Regions from separate parts of the Micromonospora humidisoli genome, predicted to be linked through region 2. Evidence: predicted binding sites of a transcription regulator. Region 2 holds the regulator's gene; the other holds the start of a gene.

Region 1 (6,819 bases), on a different contig from region 2:
ACCTCTCCGCTCCCGGCGACTCCGACGGCGGGCCCGCCTTCGTGGATCTCGGGCTGCGCGCCGAGTTGCTGGGCGCCCTCGCCGCGCTCGGCTACGAGGAGCCGACCCCCATCCAGCGGGAGGCGATCCCCCTGCTGCTGTCGGGACGGGACCTGCTCGGGCAGGCGGCCACCGGTACGGGCAAGACCGCCGCGTTCGCCCTGCCGCTGTTGCAGCGGATGCCGCAGAACCGCCAGGGCGGCGACCCGGTGTCGCTGGTGCTGGTGCCCACCCGGGAGTTGGCCGTGCAGGTCTCCGAGGCGTTCCACCGCTACGGCAAGGACCTGGGCGCCCGGGTGCTGCCGATCTACGGCGGCCAGCCGATCGGCCGCCAGCTACGTGCCCTGGACCTGGGCGTGGACGTGGTGGTGGCGACCCCGGGCCGGGCGCTGGACCACATCGCCCGGGGCACCCTGCGGTTGGGTTCGCTGGCCACGGTCGTGCTGGACGAGGCCGACGAGATGCTCGACATGGGCTTCGCCGAGGACATCGAGGCGATCCTGGAGCACGCGCCCGCGCAGCGGCAGACGGTGCTCTTCTCGGCCACCATGCCGGCCCGGATCGACGGGCTCGCCCGCCAGCACCTGACCGACCCGGAGCGCATCCAGATCGGGCGGGAGCAGCCGGTGGCCGGTGAGGCCCCCCGGGTCCGGCAGAGCGCCTACATCGTCTCCCGGGCGCACAAGCCGGCGCTGCTGGGCCGGGTGCTGGACGTGGAGTCCCCGACGGCGGCGATCGTCTTCTGCCGCAGCCGGGAGGAGGTCGACCGGCTCACCGAGACGATGAACGGACGCGGCTACCGGGCCGAGGCGCTGCACGGCGGGATGAGCCAGGAGCAGCGGGACCGGGTGATGGGTCGGCTGCGCGCCGGCACCGCCGACCTGCTGGTGGCCACCGACGTGGCGGCCCGGGGGCTGGACGTCGAGCAGCTCACCCACGTGGTCAACTACGACGTGCCGTCCGCACCGGAGTCGTACGTGCACCGGATCGGCCGGGTGGGCCGGGCCGGCCGGGAGGGGGTGGCGATCACCCTGGCCGAGCCCCGGGAGCACCGGATGCTCAAGACCATCGAGCGGGTCACCGGCCAGCGGATCACCATCGACAAGATCCCGACGGTGGCCGACCTGCGCACCCGGCGGCTGGCGCTGACCCAGGCGGCGCTGCGGGAGAGCCTGCTGGAGGACGACCTGGACCCGTTCCGGGTGATCGTCGAGTCGCTGTCGGACGAGTTCGACCTGATGGAGGTGGCGCTGGCCGCGGTCAAGCTGGCCCACGAGGCGGCCCTGCCGGGCTCCGACGACGAGGAGGAGATCCCGCAGGTGCCGGTCCGCCCGGCTCGGGAGCCCCGCCCCGGGTTCGACAGCCGGGGTGGGGACCGGCGCGGCGGCGGCCGGCCCCGCACGGGCGGCACCGCGCAGGTCTTCATCGGCCTGGGCCGCCGGGCCGGGGTACGCCCGCAGGACCTGGTCGGCGCGATCACCGGTGAGACCCGGGTGAGCGGCCGGGACATCGGCTCGATCGAGATCGCCGACCGGTTCTCGCTGGTGGAGGTGCCGCAGGGCGTCGCCGACGAGGTGATCGCCGGGCTGCGCAACAGCACCATCAAGGGCCGCAAGGCGACCGTACGGCGCGACCGCGGCGTCGACGGGCGCTGACCCGGACGCGACACCGGCCCGCCTCCCCACGCGGGATGCGGGCCGGTCGCGGCGGCTCAGAGCGGGTACGGCCCGAACCGGCCCCAGGCGACGAGTGCCGCCAGGACCAGCAGCGCCACGGTCACCACGGTGCCGGGGAGTTCCTTGGCGCGGGCGTGCACCACGATCGCGCCGGCCATCACGATGACCAGTCCGACGGCGGCCAGCGGGGTGAGCACCGTGGCGATGCCGGTGAGGCCGGGCAGGACCAGCCCCAGCGCGGCCAGCAGCTCGGCCGCGCCGAGCGCCTTGACCTGAAGCGGCGGGGTGTTCCGCACCCACCCCATCCGGTCGAGCAGCTTCTCCCTGGGCTGGGTGAGCTTGGTCAAGCCTGCGCCGGCGAAGAGCGCGGCGAGCAGGATCTGCACGATCCACAGGAACACGTTCACGGGTGGTCGCCTCCGGGGGGTGCCACCGGACGGTGGCGGATGCGGGAAACGGGAGAGGTCCAGGCTACGGGCCCGCAGCGGCCCCCGACGCCGGGCGCGACGTCGGGGGCCGTGCGGTGGGTTCCGGTCAGGCGGCGCCGACCGGTCGACCGCCGAGCGTGTCCGCGTCGATCTCGGCCGGGCGCAACGCCAGGGCGAGCACGTCGGCCACGTCGGCCAGGGTGTGCACGGTCAGCGCCGCGCGCACCTCGGTGGGCAGGTCGTCGAGGTCCGGCTCGTTGCGGGCCGGGATGATCACCTCGGTCAGGCCGGCCCGGTGCGCGGCGAGCAGCTTCTGCTTCACCCCGCCGATGGGCAGTACCCGCCCGGACAGCGTCACCTCGCCGGTCATCCCGAACTCGGGCCGTACCGGTCGGCCGGTCACCAGGGAGGCCAGCGCGGTGACCATGGTGATGCCGGCGCTCGGGCCGTCCTTGGGCACCGCGCCCGCCGGCACGTGCAGGTGGATCCGGCGTCCGGCCAGGACGTTCGGGTCGAGGCCGTAGCGCCGCCCGTTGGCGCGCAGGTAGGACAGCGCGATGTGGGCGGACTCCTTCATCACGTCGCCGAGCTGCCCGGTGAGGGTCAACCCGGGCTCACCGTCCATGCCGGTGGCCTCGATGAAGAGCACGTCGCCGCCGGCACCGGTGACGGCCAGGCCGGTGGCCACGCCGGGCACCGCCGTCCGTTCGGCCGACTCCGGGGTGAACTTCGGCCGGCCCAGGTAGCGGGCCAGGGTGTCGGTGTCGACCCGGACCGGGGCCGGGTCGGTGGCCAGGGCCACGGCGACCTTGCGCAGGATCTTCGCCAGGGCCCGTTCGAGCTGCCGGACGCCCGCCTCCCGGGTGTACTCCCCCGCGATCAGCGCCAGCACCTCGTCGGTGACGGTCACCTCGTCGGCGGTCAGGCCGGCCCGCTGGAGCTGCCGGGGCAGCAGGTGGTCGCGGGCGATGGCGACCTTCTCGTCCTCGGTGTACCCGTCCAGGGTGACCAGTTCCATCCGGTCCAGCAGTGGGCCGGGGATGGTCTCCACCACGTTGGCGGTGGCCAGGAAGAGCACGTCGGACAGGTCGAGGTCGACCTCGAGGTAGTGGTCGCGGAAGGTGTGGTTCTGGGCCGGGTCGAGCACCTCCAGCAACGCGGCGGCCGGGTCACCGGCGTATCCGACGGCCAGCTTGTCGACCTCGTCGAGGAGCACCACCGGGTTCATCGAGCCAGCCTCCCGCAGCGCCCTGACGATCCGGCCGGGCAGCGCGCCGACGTAGGTGCGCCGGTGCCCACGGATCTCGGCCTCGTCGCGGACGCCGCCCAGGGAGACCCGGACGAAGTTGCGGCCCAGCGCGCGGGCCACCGACTCGCCGAGGCTGGTCTTGCCGACACCGGGCGGGCCGGCGAGGGCGAGCACCGCGCCGGAGCCGCGTCCGCCGACCACGCCGAGGTTGCGCTCGGCGCGACGGTTACGCACCGCGAGGTACTCCAGGATGCGGTCCTTGACGTCGGCCAGGCCGGCGTGGTCGGCGTCGAGCACCGCCCGCGCCGCCGTCAGGTCGGTGTTGTCCTCGGTGCGCGTGTTCCACGGCATCTCCAGCACCGTGTCCAGCCAGGTGCGGATCCAGCCCGCCTCGGGTGAGGCGTCGCTGGCCCGCTCCAGCTTGCCGACCTCGCGCAGCGCCGCCTCGCGGACCCTGTCCGGCAGGTCGGCCGACTCGACCCGGGAGCGGTAGTCGGCGGAGCCGTCCGGCTCGTCCTCGCCGAGTTCCTTGCGGATCGCGGCGAGTTGCTGGCGGAGCAGGAACTCCCGCTGGGACTTCTCCAGCCCCTCCCGGACGTCGCTGTTGATCTGTTCGGTGACCTCCTGCTCGGCCAGGTGGTCCTTCACCCAGCCGACGAGCAGTTCCAGCCGGGCGGTGACGTCCGGCGCGGCGAGCAGTTCGGTCTTCTGCGCCAGGCTGAGCCACGGCGCGTAGCCGGCCGCGTCGGCCAGTTCGGACAGGTCGGTCATCCGCTCCATCGCGTCGATGACCTGCCAGGCGCCCCGCTGCTGGAGCACCGAGGTCATCAGGGCGCGGTACTCGCGGGCCAGGTCGCGGGCGCGGCCGGCGGGGGCGGGTTCGTCGAGCCGGGTGGCCTCCACCCAGAGGGCCGCGCCGGGTCCGGGGACGCCGGAGCCGATCCGGGCGCGGGCGAGGCCGCGCACCACGGCGGCGGGCTCACCGTCGGGCAGGCGGCCCACCTTCTCGATGGTGGCGATCGTGCCGACGGGGCCGTACTCGCCGTCGATGCGGGGTACGGCGAGCAGGGTCTTGTCGCCACTGGCCCGGGCGGCGTCGACGGCGGCCTGGGTGGTCGGGTCGAGGGTCACCGGGATGACCATGCCGGGCAGCAGGACGACGTCGGTCAGGGGAAGTACCGGAAGGGTTGCCATCGGACACCTGCCATCACTTGAGGTTGAGCGTGTCTCACTCAAGTCACAAACCGTGCCCCGTGTTCCGACCTGTGACCCAGGACACATCCCAGCCGTACCGCCACCGCCGGCCAGCATTGGCCGCACCCGGATTTCCCAGGATTGACGCGACCCGCCAAATGAAAGCAAGGCATATTGTTGCGGATTTGCCGCCAGATACGTCAAACTCTTAGCACACCCCGATCACCACAGGGAGTAATGGCGATGGCAAGGAAAGTAATCACCGTTCTGACCGACGACCTCGACGGCGGAAAGGCCGATCGGACCGTCGAGTTCAGCCTGGATGGGGCGGCGTACACCATCGACCTCTCCGACGAGAACGCGGGGGTGCTGCGCAAGGCCCTCGACGCCTACATCACCGCTGGCCGTCGAATGGGCCGGGGCGCCGTCGAGGCCGGTCGCCCGGCCCGCCGCCCGGCCCGCCCCGGCGTCTCGGGAATGGATCGCGAGCAGAACCGTGCCATCCGGGAATGGGCCACCAAGAACGGACACGAAATCTCCGAGCGCGGGCGCATCCCGGTCTCGGTCGTGGAGGCGTGGAAGAGCCGCTGACGACGAGCCGGACCACGAACGGACACGCCGGGGTCACGCTGGGATATCAGCGTGACCCCGGCGTTTTTGCCGTGTCCACATTTTCCACCCGGCGACCCCACACCGAAAACATCTGCCGGTAGGCTGCCCGGCCCGCCGGCGCACCCGGCGGGAACGGAACTGCGGGCCATCCCGGAGGTTTCCGGGATGGCCCGCAGTCGTCGCCCGTCGGGTCAGTTGACCCGGATACGCACCACGTCGAAGGCGGGGGTCTGGTTGGCCCGCTCCATCATCGGCACCCGGTGCGAGCCGTCACCGGCCCAGACCGCGCACTGCGCCGTACCCGACTGCGGCAGGCCCGGGATCTGGATGGTCACGTCGTCGGCCTGGTTGCCGCCCTTGCCGTCCTCGGTGGCCACGAAGAACGCCGGCACGTCCTGCGGGTTCGAGGGGGCCTGGTTGGTGTTCTGGAGCATCCGGCAGGCGGTGTGGAAGTGACCGCGGGTCAGGCCCTGACCGTTGAGCACCGAACTCTCCAGGTAGTAGCCACCCTGGCCGGCCGCCAGGAACCGGTCACGGACCAGGTTGCGGGTGGAGACCTTCAGGGTGAAGGCCTGGTTGCGCTGCACCTGGTTGGGGAACTGGGTGATCAGCAGCGACGGGTTGTTGGCCGCCGCGCCCACCTCGCCGAACGCGGTGCTGACGCACCGGTTGCCGTTCTGGAAGCCGTCGTGCGGCTGCAACCGGCTGTTGGCGCAGTCCTTGGCCAGCACGCCCAGGGCGTTGCCGTTGTTGCCGTTGTTGCCGTTGTTGCCGTTCTGGCCGTTGTTGTTGCCGTTCTGGCCGCCGTTGTTGCCGCCGTTGTTGTTCTGGCCGCCGTTGTTGCCGTTCTGGCCGTTGTTGTTGCCGCCGTTGTTGGCCGCGGCGGCCACCTGGCAGCCGGCGAGCTGCTCCAGACCCTGCGGACGCTGGGCGAAGCGGCCGATCGCGGTGGCGATCCGGTTCAGCGCCGACCGGCGCTTGTCGGCCAGCGGGCCGAGGATGGCGTTGTCGATGAACGCCTTACCGTTGCGCCCCTCGGCCGCCAACCGCTTGTTGGCGTCGTCGATCTGGGTCTTGAGCAGGGCGAGTTCCTTGTCCACCTCGGCCTTGGCCTGGGCCGGGATCTGCGGCAGCCGGGGGGTCACCTCCGGGCAGGCCACCGTCGAGGCCAGCGTGGTCACCGGCGCGTTGCCGGCCTTGACCGCCTGGCACTCGGCGACGGACATCTGGCCGTCACCCCAGTGGTTACGGACCCACCTGCCGTTCTGCCACGTCTGGGTGGTGCTGCCGCGCCCGCTCGGCGAGGTGGCACCGGGGCTCGGTGCGACGCAGGCCGACGAGACGTTGCGGGTCTGCTGCCTCGGCTTGTCCCCGGCCGAGGAGATCTGGGTGACGGCGGCGATACCGCCGAAGACGACGAGCGCACCGACCGCCGCCAGCAGCCGCTTGCTCCGCGCGTTACCGGATGACCGGCGTGCCCCTGTGGACCTGCGCATCGAATTGCTCTCCTTCTCGATCCGGTACCTGACTCGCGCCCCCGACGAGGAGACCCTTTCCGGGTCGGTCACCCCCGCCGGAGACGCTGCGACGTTCCGGTCGCACGTCGATGGCCGACGATGCC
Region 2 (6,819 bases):
GACCGGACCATCCGCTCGGTCAAGCGGGAGATCGGCACCAACTGGACCGTCGACATCGACGGCAAGAAGTACACCCCGCAGGAGATCTCGGCGCGCACGCTGATGAAGCTCAAGCGGGACGCCGAGGCCTACCTGGGTGAGCAGATCACCGACGCGGTGATCACCGTGCCCGCCTACTTCAACGACGGCCAGCGCCAGGCCACCAAGGAGGCCGGCGAGATCGCCGGCTTCAACGTGCTGCGGATCGTCAACGAGCCGACCGCGGCGGCCCTGGCGTACGGGCTGGACAAGGGCTCCAAGGAGCAGACCGTCCTGGTCTTCGACCTCGGTGGCGGCACCTTCGACGTATCCCTGCTGGAGCTGGCCGAGGGCGTCGTCGAGGTCAAGTCGACCAGCGGTGACAACCAGCTCGGCGGCGACGACTGGGACCAGCGCATCATCGACCACCTGGTGAAGACGTTCCGGGGCGAGCACGGCATCGACCTGGGCCAGGACAAGATGGCGCTCCAGCGGCTCCGCGAGGCGGCCGAGAAGGCCAAGATCGAGCTGTCGGCGGCCACCACCACCAACATCAACCTGCCGTACATCACCGCCGGTTCGGCCGGCCCGCTGCACCTGGACGTGACGCTCAGCCGCGCCGAGTTCCAGCGGATGACGCAGGACCTGCTGGACCGCTGCAAGGGCCCGTTCGAGCAGGCCGTGAAGGACGCCGGCATCAAGGTCGCCGACGTCGACCACGTGATCCTGGTCGGCGGCTCCACCCGGATGCCGGCCGTGACCGACCTGGTCAAGCAGCTCACCGGCCGCGACCCGAACAAGGGCGTCAACCCGGACGAGGTCGTCGCCGTCGGCGCGGCCCTGCAGGCCGGTGTGCTCAAGGGCGAGGTCAAGGACGTCCTGCTGCTCGACGTGACCCCGCTGAGCCTGGGCATCGAGACCAAGGGCGGCATCTTCACCAAGCTCATCGAGCGCAACACCACCATCCCGACCAAGCGCTCCGAGGTCTTCACCACGGCCGACGACAACCAGCCGTCGGTGCTGATCCAGGTGTTCCAGGGCGAGCGGGAGATCGCGGCGTACAACAAGAAGCTCGGCACCTTCGAGCTGACCGGCCTCCCGCCGGCGCCGCGCGGCGTGCCGCAGGTCGAGGTCACCTTCGACATCGACGCCAACGGCATCGTCAACGTGCACGCCAAGGACCTGGGCACCGGCAAGGAACAGAAGATGACGATCACCGGCGGCTCCTCGCTGCCGAAGGACGACATCGAGCGGATGCGCCGCGACGCCGAGGAGCACGCCGACGACGACAAGCGTCGCCGGGAGGAGGCCGAGGCCCGCAACGTGGCCGAGGCGCTCCAGTGGCAGACCGAGAAGTTCCTCGCCGAGAGCGGCGACAAGCTGCCCACGGAGAACCGGGAGCAGCTGAACGAGGCCCTGGGTGAGCTGCGTGGCGCGCTCGGCGGCCAGGACATCGACAAGATCAAGGCGGCCCACGAGAAGCTCGCCCAGGTCTCCCAGCAGGCTGGTTCGCTGCTCTACGCGCAGCAGGCCGAGCAGGCTGAGCAGCCGGGCGCGGCCGGTGCGGGTGCCGGTGCCGCCGGTGCCGCCGGTGCACCGAAGGCGGGCGGCCCGGACGACGTGGTCGACGCGGAGATCGTGGACGAGGACAAGAAGTGACGGTCCACGCCACCGCACAGGGAACGAGGTAGTCGTATGACGGAGAAGCCACGAGCCGCCGACCCGGGCACCTCCGGGTCGACGCCGGGTGGCTCCGCGCCCACCGACGACGGGCCGCGGGTCGTCATCCGGGACAACCGCAAGCTCGGCAGGACCGAGGAGACGCCCGCCGCCGCCGACGCCGGGGCCGACGTCCCGGCCGAGGGGCTGGTCGAGGAGTCCGAGGTGGTGGTCGACGAGATCGAGGCGGAGGCCACCGCCCTCGACGGCCCGGCACCGACCGGTCCGCCGGTGGTGGACGCCCCCGCGCAGCCGGTCGACGGCAGCGCCACGGGCTCCCCGCTCGGCGCCGAGTTGGAAGCCCTCCGGGCCGAGCTGGACGAGCGGACCCGGGACCTGCAACGGGTGTCGGCGGAGTACGCCAACTACCGCAAGCGGGTGGACCGGGACCGGGGCGTGGTCCAGGAGCAGGCGACCGGCTCGGTGCTCGCCGCGCTGCTGCCCATCCTGGACGACCTGGACCGGGCCCGGGAACACGGTGACCTGGTCGGGCCGTTCGGCACGGTGGCCGAGCAGCTCACCACGGCGCTGGGCAAGTTCGGCCTGACGCCCTTCGGTGAGAAGGGCGACCCGTTCGATCCGACCCGGCACGAGGCGGTCGCGCACCAGACCTCACCGGACGTCGACGAGCCCACCTGCGTGCAGGTGATGCGTCGGGGCTACCTGCTCGGTGAGCGGCTGCTGCGGCCGGCCATGGTCGCGGTCGCCGACCCGGAATAGTGCACGGCCATCCGGTCGCCCCGCCCGCCCGCAACGGTGGACGGGGCGACCGGGCCACATCTCACGGAAGGGGGTGGACCGGTGAGTTCCAAGGACTGGATCGAGAAGGACTTCTACGCCACGTTGGGCGTGGAGAAGTCCGCCTCCTCGGACGAGATCAAGAAGTCGTACCGGAAACTGGCCCGGGAGTCGCACCCGGACCACAACCCCGGTGACCCCAGGGCCGAGGAACGGTTCAAGGGCGTCTCCGAGGCGTACGCGGTGCTCGGCGACGACGCCAAACGCCGCGAGTACGACGAGATGCGCTCGCTGTTCGGCTCGGGCGCGTTCCGGCGGGGCGCGCGCGGCCCGGGTCAGCCCGGCGGGGCCCCGTTCGACGTCTCCGACCTGTTCGGCGGCGGTGGCGGGGACAACCGGTTCGGTGGCGGCGGCTTCACCGACCTGTTCAGTTCGATCTTCTCCGGCGGTGGCGGTGGTGCCGGCCCGACCCGGGCGCGTGGTCCGGCCCGGGGCCGGGACGTGGAGACCGAGGTTGCCCTCGACTTCGGCGACGCCGTCCGGGGTGTCACCCTGCCGTTGACGTTGCGCGCGCCGGGGGTCTGCGACACCTGCCACGGCAACGGCGCGAAGCCGGGCACCCAGCCGACCGCCTGCCCGGTCTGCCACGGTGCCGGGGTGACCACCCGGGACCAGGGCTCGTTCAGCTTCTCCGAGCCGTGCCGCAACTGCCAGGGTGTCGGGACGGTCGTCGAGGAGAAGTGCCCCGAGTGCCAGGGCACCGGCGGGGTCACCAAGGCCCGCACGCTCAACGTCCGGTTCCCCGCCGGGGTGGCCGACGGCCAGCGGATCAGACTGGCCGGGCGGGGCGAGCCGGGGCAGCGCGGCGGGCCGGCGGGCGACCTGTTCGTGCAGGTGAAGGTCCGCCCCGACGACCTGTTCGGGCGTACCGGTGACGACCTGACGCTGGCCGTGCCGATCACCTTCGCCGAGGCGGTGCTCGGCACCGACCTGCGGGTACCCACGCTGGACGGCGCGGTGACCCTGCGCGTCCCGCCGGGCACCCCGTCCGGGCGGGTGCTGCGGGCCCGGGGCAAGGGTGTCGTACGACGGGACGGGCGGGCCGGCGACCTGCTGGTCACGCTGGACGTGGTGGTGCCGGCGACGGTGTCGGACGAGGCCCGGGTGGCGCTGGAGTCGTTCGCCGGGGCGACGCCGCCGGCGGCCCGGGAACATCTCGACGCGCGGGTGCGTCGGGTCGGTTGACCGGTGGACGGGTGCGGAGGTGAGTGGGATGTCGGACGGGTTCGTCGGTTCGGGTGACCCTGCCTACGAGGCCAAGGTGCTGATGATCTCGGTTGCGGCACGGATGGCGGGGATGCACCCGCAGACGCTGCGCCAGTACGACCGGCTCGGCCTGGTGCAGGCCGGTCGGGCGGCCGGTGGCGGTCGCCGCTACAGCGTGCGGGACGTCGTCCTGCTGCGCGAGGTGCAGCGGCTCAGCCAGGACGAGGGCGTCAACCTGGCCGGGGTGAAGCGGATCATCGGGTTGGAACGCCTGGTGGAGCAGGCCCAGCAGCGGGTGGCCCGGCTGGAGGCGGAACTGGATGCCGCGTACCGGCGGATCGCCGAGCTGGAGACGCTGGCCAGCGGGTTCTCCCGGGGCGACCTGGTGCCTACGAACCGCACCTCGACGGCGCTGGTGGTCTGGCGTCCCCGCCGTGCCCCCGGCCGCTGATCCCTTCCGTTCCGTCCCGTCGCTCGGGGCGGGCCCGGCCTGCCCGGCCCGCCCCGCCCCGCCTGGCCATCCGGGCAGGAGTTTCCCTCACGGTCGGCGGTGATCGCCGGTCAAGGGTCGGGGTTTTCCGGCGGCGGGGTTGTCGTTCCGGCTAGCCTGTGATCAGTCCCAACCAGGTCAATCCGGACTCCGACGGCGGGGGAATCGTGGCGGAATCGGCGAAGAAGGTGGCCCGGCAGGCGGAGGAACGGCTCAACCGGGTGGCCGAGAACGTACGGGAGAAGTTCGACCGGGTCACCCAGGGCAAGTTCTCCGACACGGTGAAGAACGGCAGGTTCGATGACCGGCCCGCCCCCGGCAAGGACCGGGAAAAGGCCGGGCCGAAACGCCGTGACCAGGGCGGATCGCAACACTGACGATCCGCCGACGTGCGGGCCGGGACCCACGGGGGGTCCCGGCCCGTTCGCCGTACGGGCGGGTCGGGCCCGGCGGACCGCGACGTCAGCCGAGGCGGCGGTTGTCCCGGACCAGGCCGCCCTCGCACCAGTCGTGGTAGGTGAAGAGTTCCTCCCGGGCCAGCAGCATCCGGCTGTTGTGCGCCCAGTTGCGTACCAACTCGTCGCCGTCGCGTTCGGCCTGCTCGACCAGCTTGCGGAACCGACGCCGGGGGTGGGCGCGGAACTTCGTCCGGATTCCGTCGGCGGCGTAGATGTAGAGGCAGTGCAGGGCGAACCGGCGGGCCGGGCAGGCCGGGTCCCGGGCCAGCTCGAAGAGGGTGAGCACCAGGTGGTCACCCGCCACCAGCAGGTCCCAGTCCTGGGGCAGTGAGGTCAACGGCACCGAGTCGGGCTGGTACGCCCAGGCCCGCAACTCCGCCGGTGACGGGTCGACAGGGTTGGCGAAGCCGCGGAACGTCGGACCGTGCGCGCTCACCCGGCAACCTTCCCGCTCACGCCCGCGGGATGCCTCCGTCCGCCCACGAGCCCCTGGCCTGCTGGGGCGCAACGCTAGCCGCCGCCCCCGGCCGGCGGAAGACCTGCCGGGAAGCAATTCGGCAACGGACGCCCTGGCCAGGCCGACCCGCGCGGTCGACCTGGCCAGGCGAAACTCAGTCCGTGGCCGGCACCGGCCGGGCCTGGCGGGCGGCGATCCGCCGCCGGACCCGCTGCTTGAACCAGGGCATGTCGGGCAGCCGGGCGAGCATCGGGCCGGTGACCACGGTGATCAGCACGTACGCCGTGGCGAGCGCGGCCAGCTTGGGTTCGACGGTGCCGGCGGCGACCGCCAGACCGGCGATGACGATGGAGAACTCACCACGGGGCATCAGGGCGAAACCGGCCCGCCACCGGCCGGGCTCGGCGATCCCGGCCCGCCGGGCCGCCAGGTAGCCGGTGACCAGCTTCGTCCCCATGGTGACCACGGCCAGCAGCAACGCGGGCAGCAGCACCGGCGGCATGTCCCGGGGGTCGGTGACCAGGCCGAAGAAGACGAAGAAGACGGCGGCGAACAGGTCCCGCAGCGGGGAGAGCAGTTCGGTGGCGTGGTGCGCCACCGGCCCGGACAGGGCGATGCCGACCAGGAACGCCCCGACGGCGGCGGAGACCTGGAGCCGGGCGGCGATCCCGGCCACCAGCAGGGTCAGGCCGAGCACGCCGAGCAGCAGCGCCTCCGGGTCCTTCGCCGACAGGGCGGCGGAGATCAGGTGACCGAAGCGGATGGCGACGACCAGCACGACCACCACGGTGAGCACCGCGATGCCCAGCGCCATGCCACCCTTGACCAGGCCCACGCCGGCCAGCAGCGCGGTCACCAGCGGCAGGTAGAGCGCCATCGCGAGATCCTCGATGACCAGCACGGAGAGGATGACCGGGGTTTCCCGGTTACCGACCCGGCCGAGGTCGCCGAGCACCTTGGCGATCACCCCGGAGGACGAGATCCAGGTGATGCCGCCGAGCACCACGGCCGCCACCCAGCCCCAACCGAGCAGCAGCGCGAAGCCGAACCCGGGAAGAGCGTTGAGGACCGCGTCGATCAGGCCGGCCGGGGCTGCCGAGCGCAGGTTGCCGACCAGCTCGTTGGCGCTGTATTCCAGGCCGAGCATGACCAGCAGCAGGATGACGCCGATCTCGGCGCCGACGGCGAAGAACTCCTCGCTCGCGGCCAGCGGCAGCAGACCGCCGTGGCCGAACGCGAGGCCGGCGAGCAGGTAGAGCGGGATGGGGGAGACACCGAACCGGCGGCTGAGCCGACCGAGCAGCCCGAGCAGCAGCAGGAGAGCGCCGACCTCGACCAGTAGAGTTGTGGTTTCGTGCATCCGCCTCAGCCGTCCGGGTCACTGTCGGCGAGAATGGCGGTCACCCCGTCGAGACCCTGCCGGGTGCCGACCACGACCACCACGTCACCGGCCGCGAAGCGGAAGGTGGGATCGGGCGAGACGTTGACCTCGCCCTGCCGCAGCACCGCCACGATCGAGGCGCTGGTCCGGGTGCGTGCCTTGGTGTCACCGAGCCGCTTGTTGACGTACTTCGACCCCGCCGGGATGGCGATCTGCTCGGTGAGCAGCCCGGCCGCCTGCTCGCGCAGACCGGAGAGCTGACCCAGCATCAGCGACGCGCCGAGGATGTCGG

Evidence for each region. The regulator HspR, encoded in region 2, represses chaperone genes until heat shock. The targets are predictions, from matches to a motif close to TTGAGTNNNNNNNACTCAA.
Region 1: a site for HspR is predicted at 4,610-4,628, ahead of lon (endopeptidase La). Genes of this name have one in related genera too.

Annotation. Positions count from the first base shown of each region.
Region 1 covers NZ_JAFEUO010000006.1:406,768-413,586, reverse strand. Annotated here, with positions in the region: gene JQN84_RS23360 (DEAD/DEAH box helicase) at 1-1,694, shown strand, start outside; gene JQN84_RS23355 (DoxX family protein) at 1,751-2,122, opposite strand; gene lon (endopeptidase La) at 2,250-4,586, opposite strand; gene JQN84_RS23345 (histone-like nucleoid-structuring protein Lsr2) at 4,830-5,177, shown strand; gene JQN84_RS23340 (hypothetical protein) at 5,390-6,694, opposite strand.
Region 2 covers NZ_JAFEUO010000003.1:319,828-326,646, forward strand. Annotated here, with positions in the region: gene dnaK (molecular chaperone DnaK) at 1-1,677, shown strand, start outside; gene grpE (nucleotide exchange factor GrpE) at 1,714-2,457, shown strand; gene dnaJ (molecular chaperone DnaJ) at 2,539-3,720, shown strand; gene JQN84_RS12155 (heat shock protein transcriptional repressor HspR) at 3,749-4,192, shown strand; gene JQN84_RS12160 (hypothetical protein) at 4,351-4,608, shown strand; gene JQN84_RS12165 (hypothetical protein) at 4,694-5,125, opposite strand; gene JQN84_RS12170 (cation:proton antiporter) at 5,301-6,506, opposite strand; gene JQN84_RS12175 (cation:proton antiporter regulatory subunit) at 6,512-6,819, opposite strand, start outside.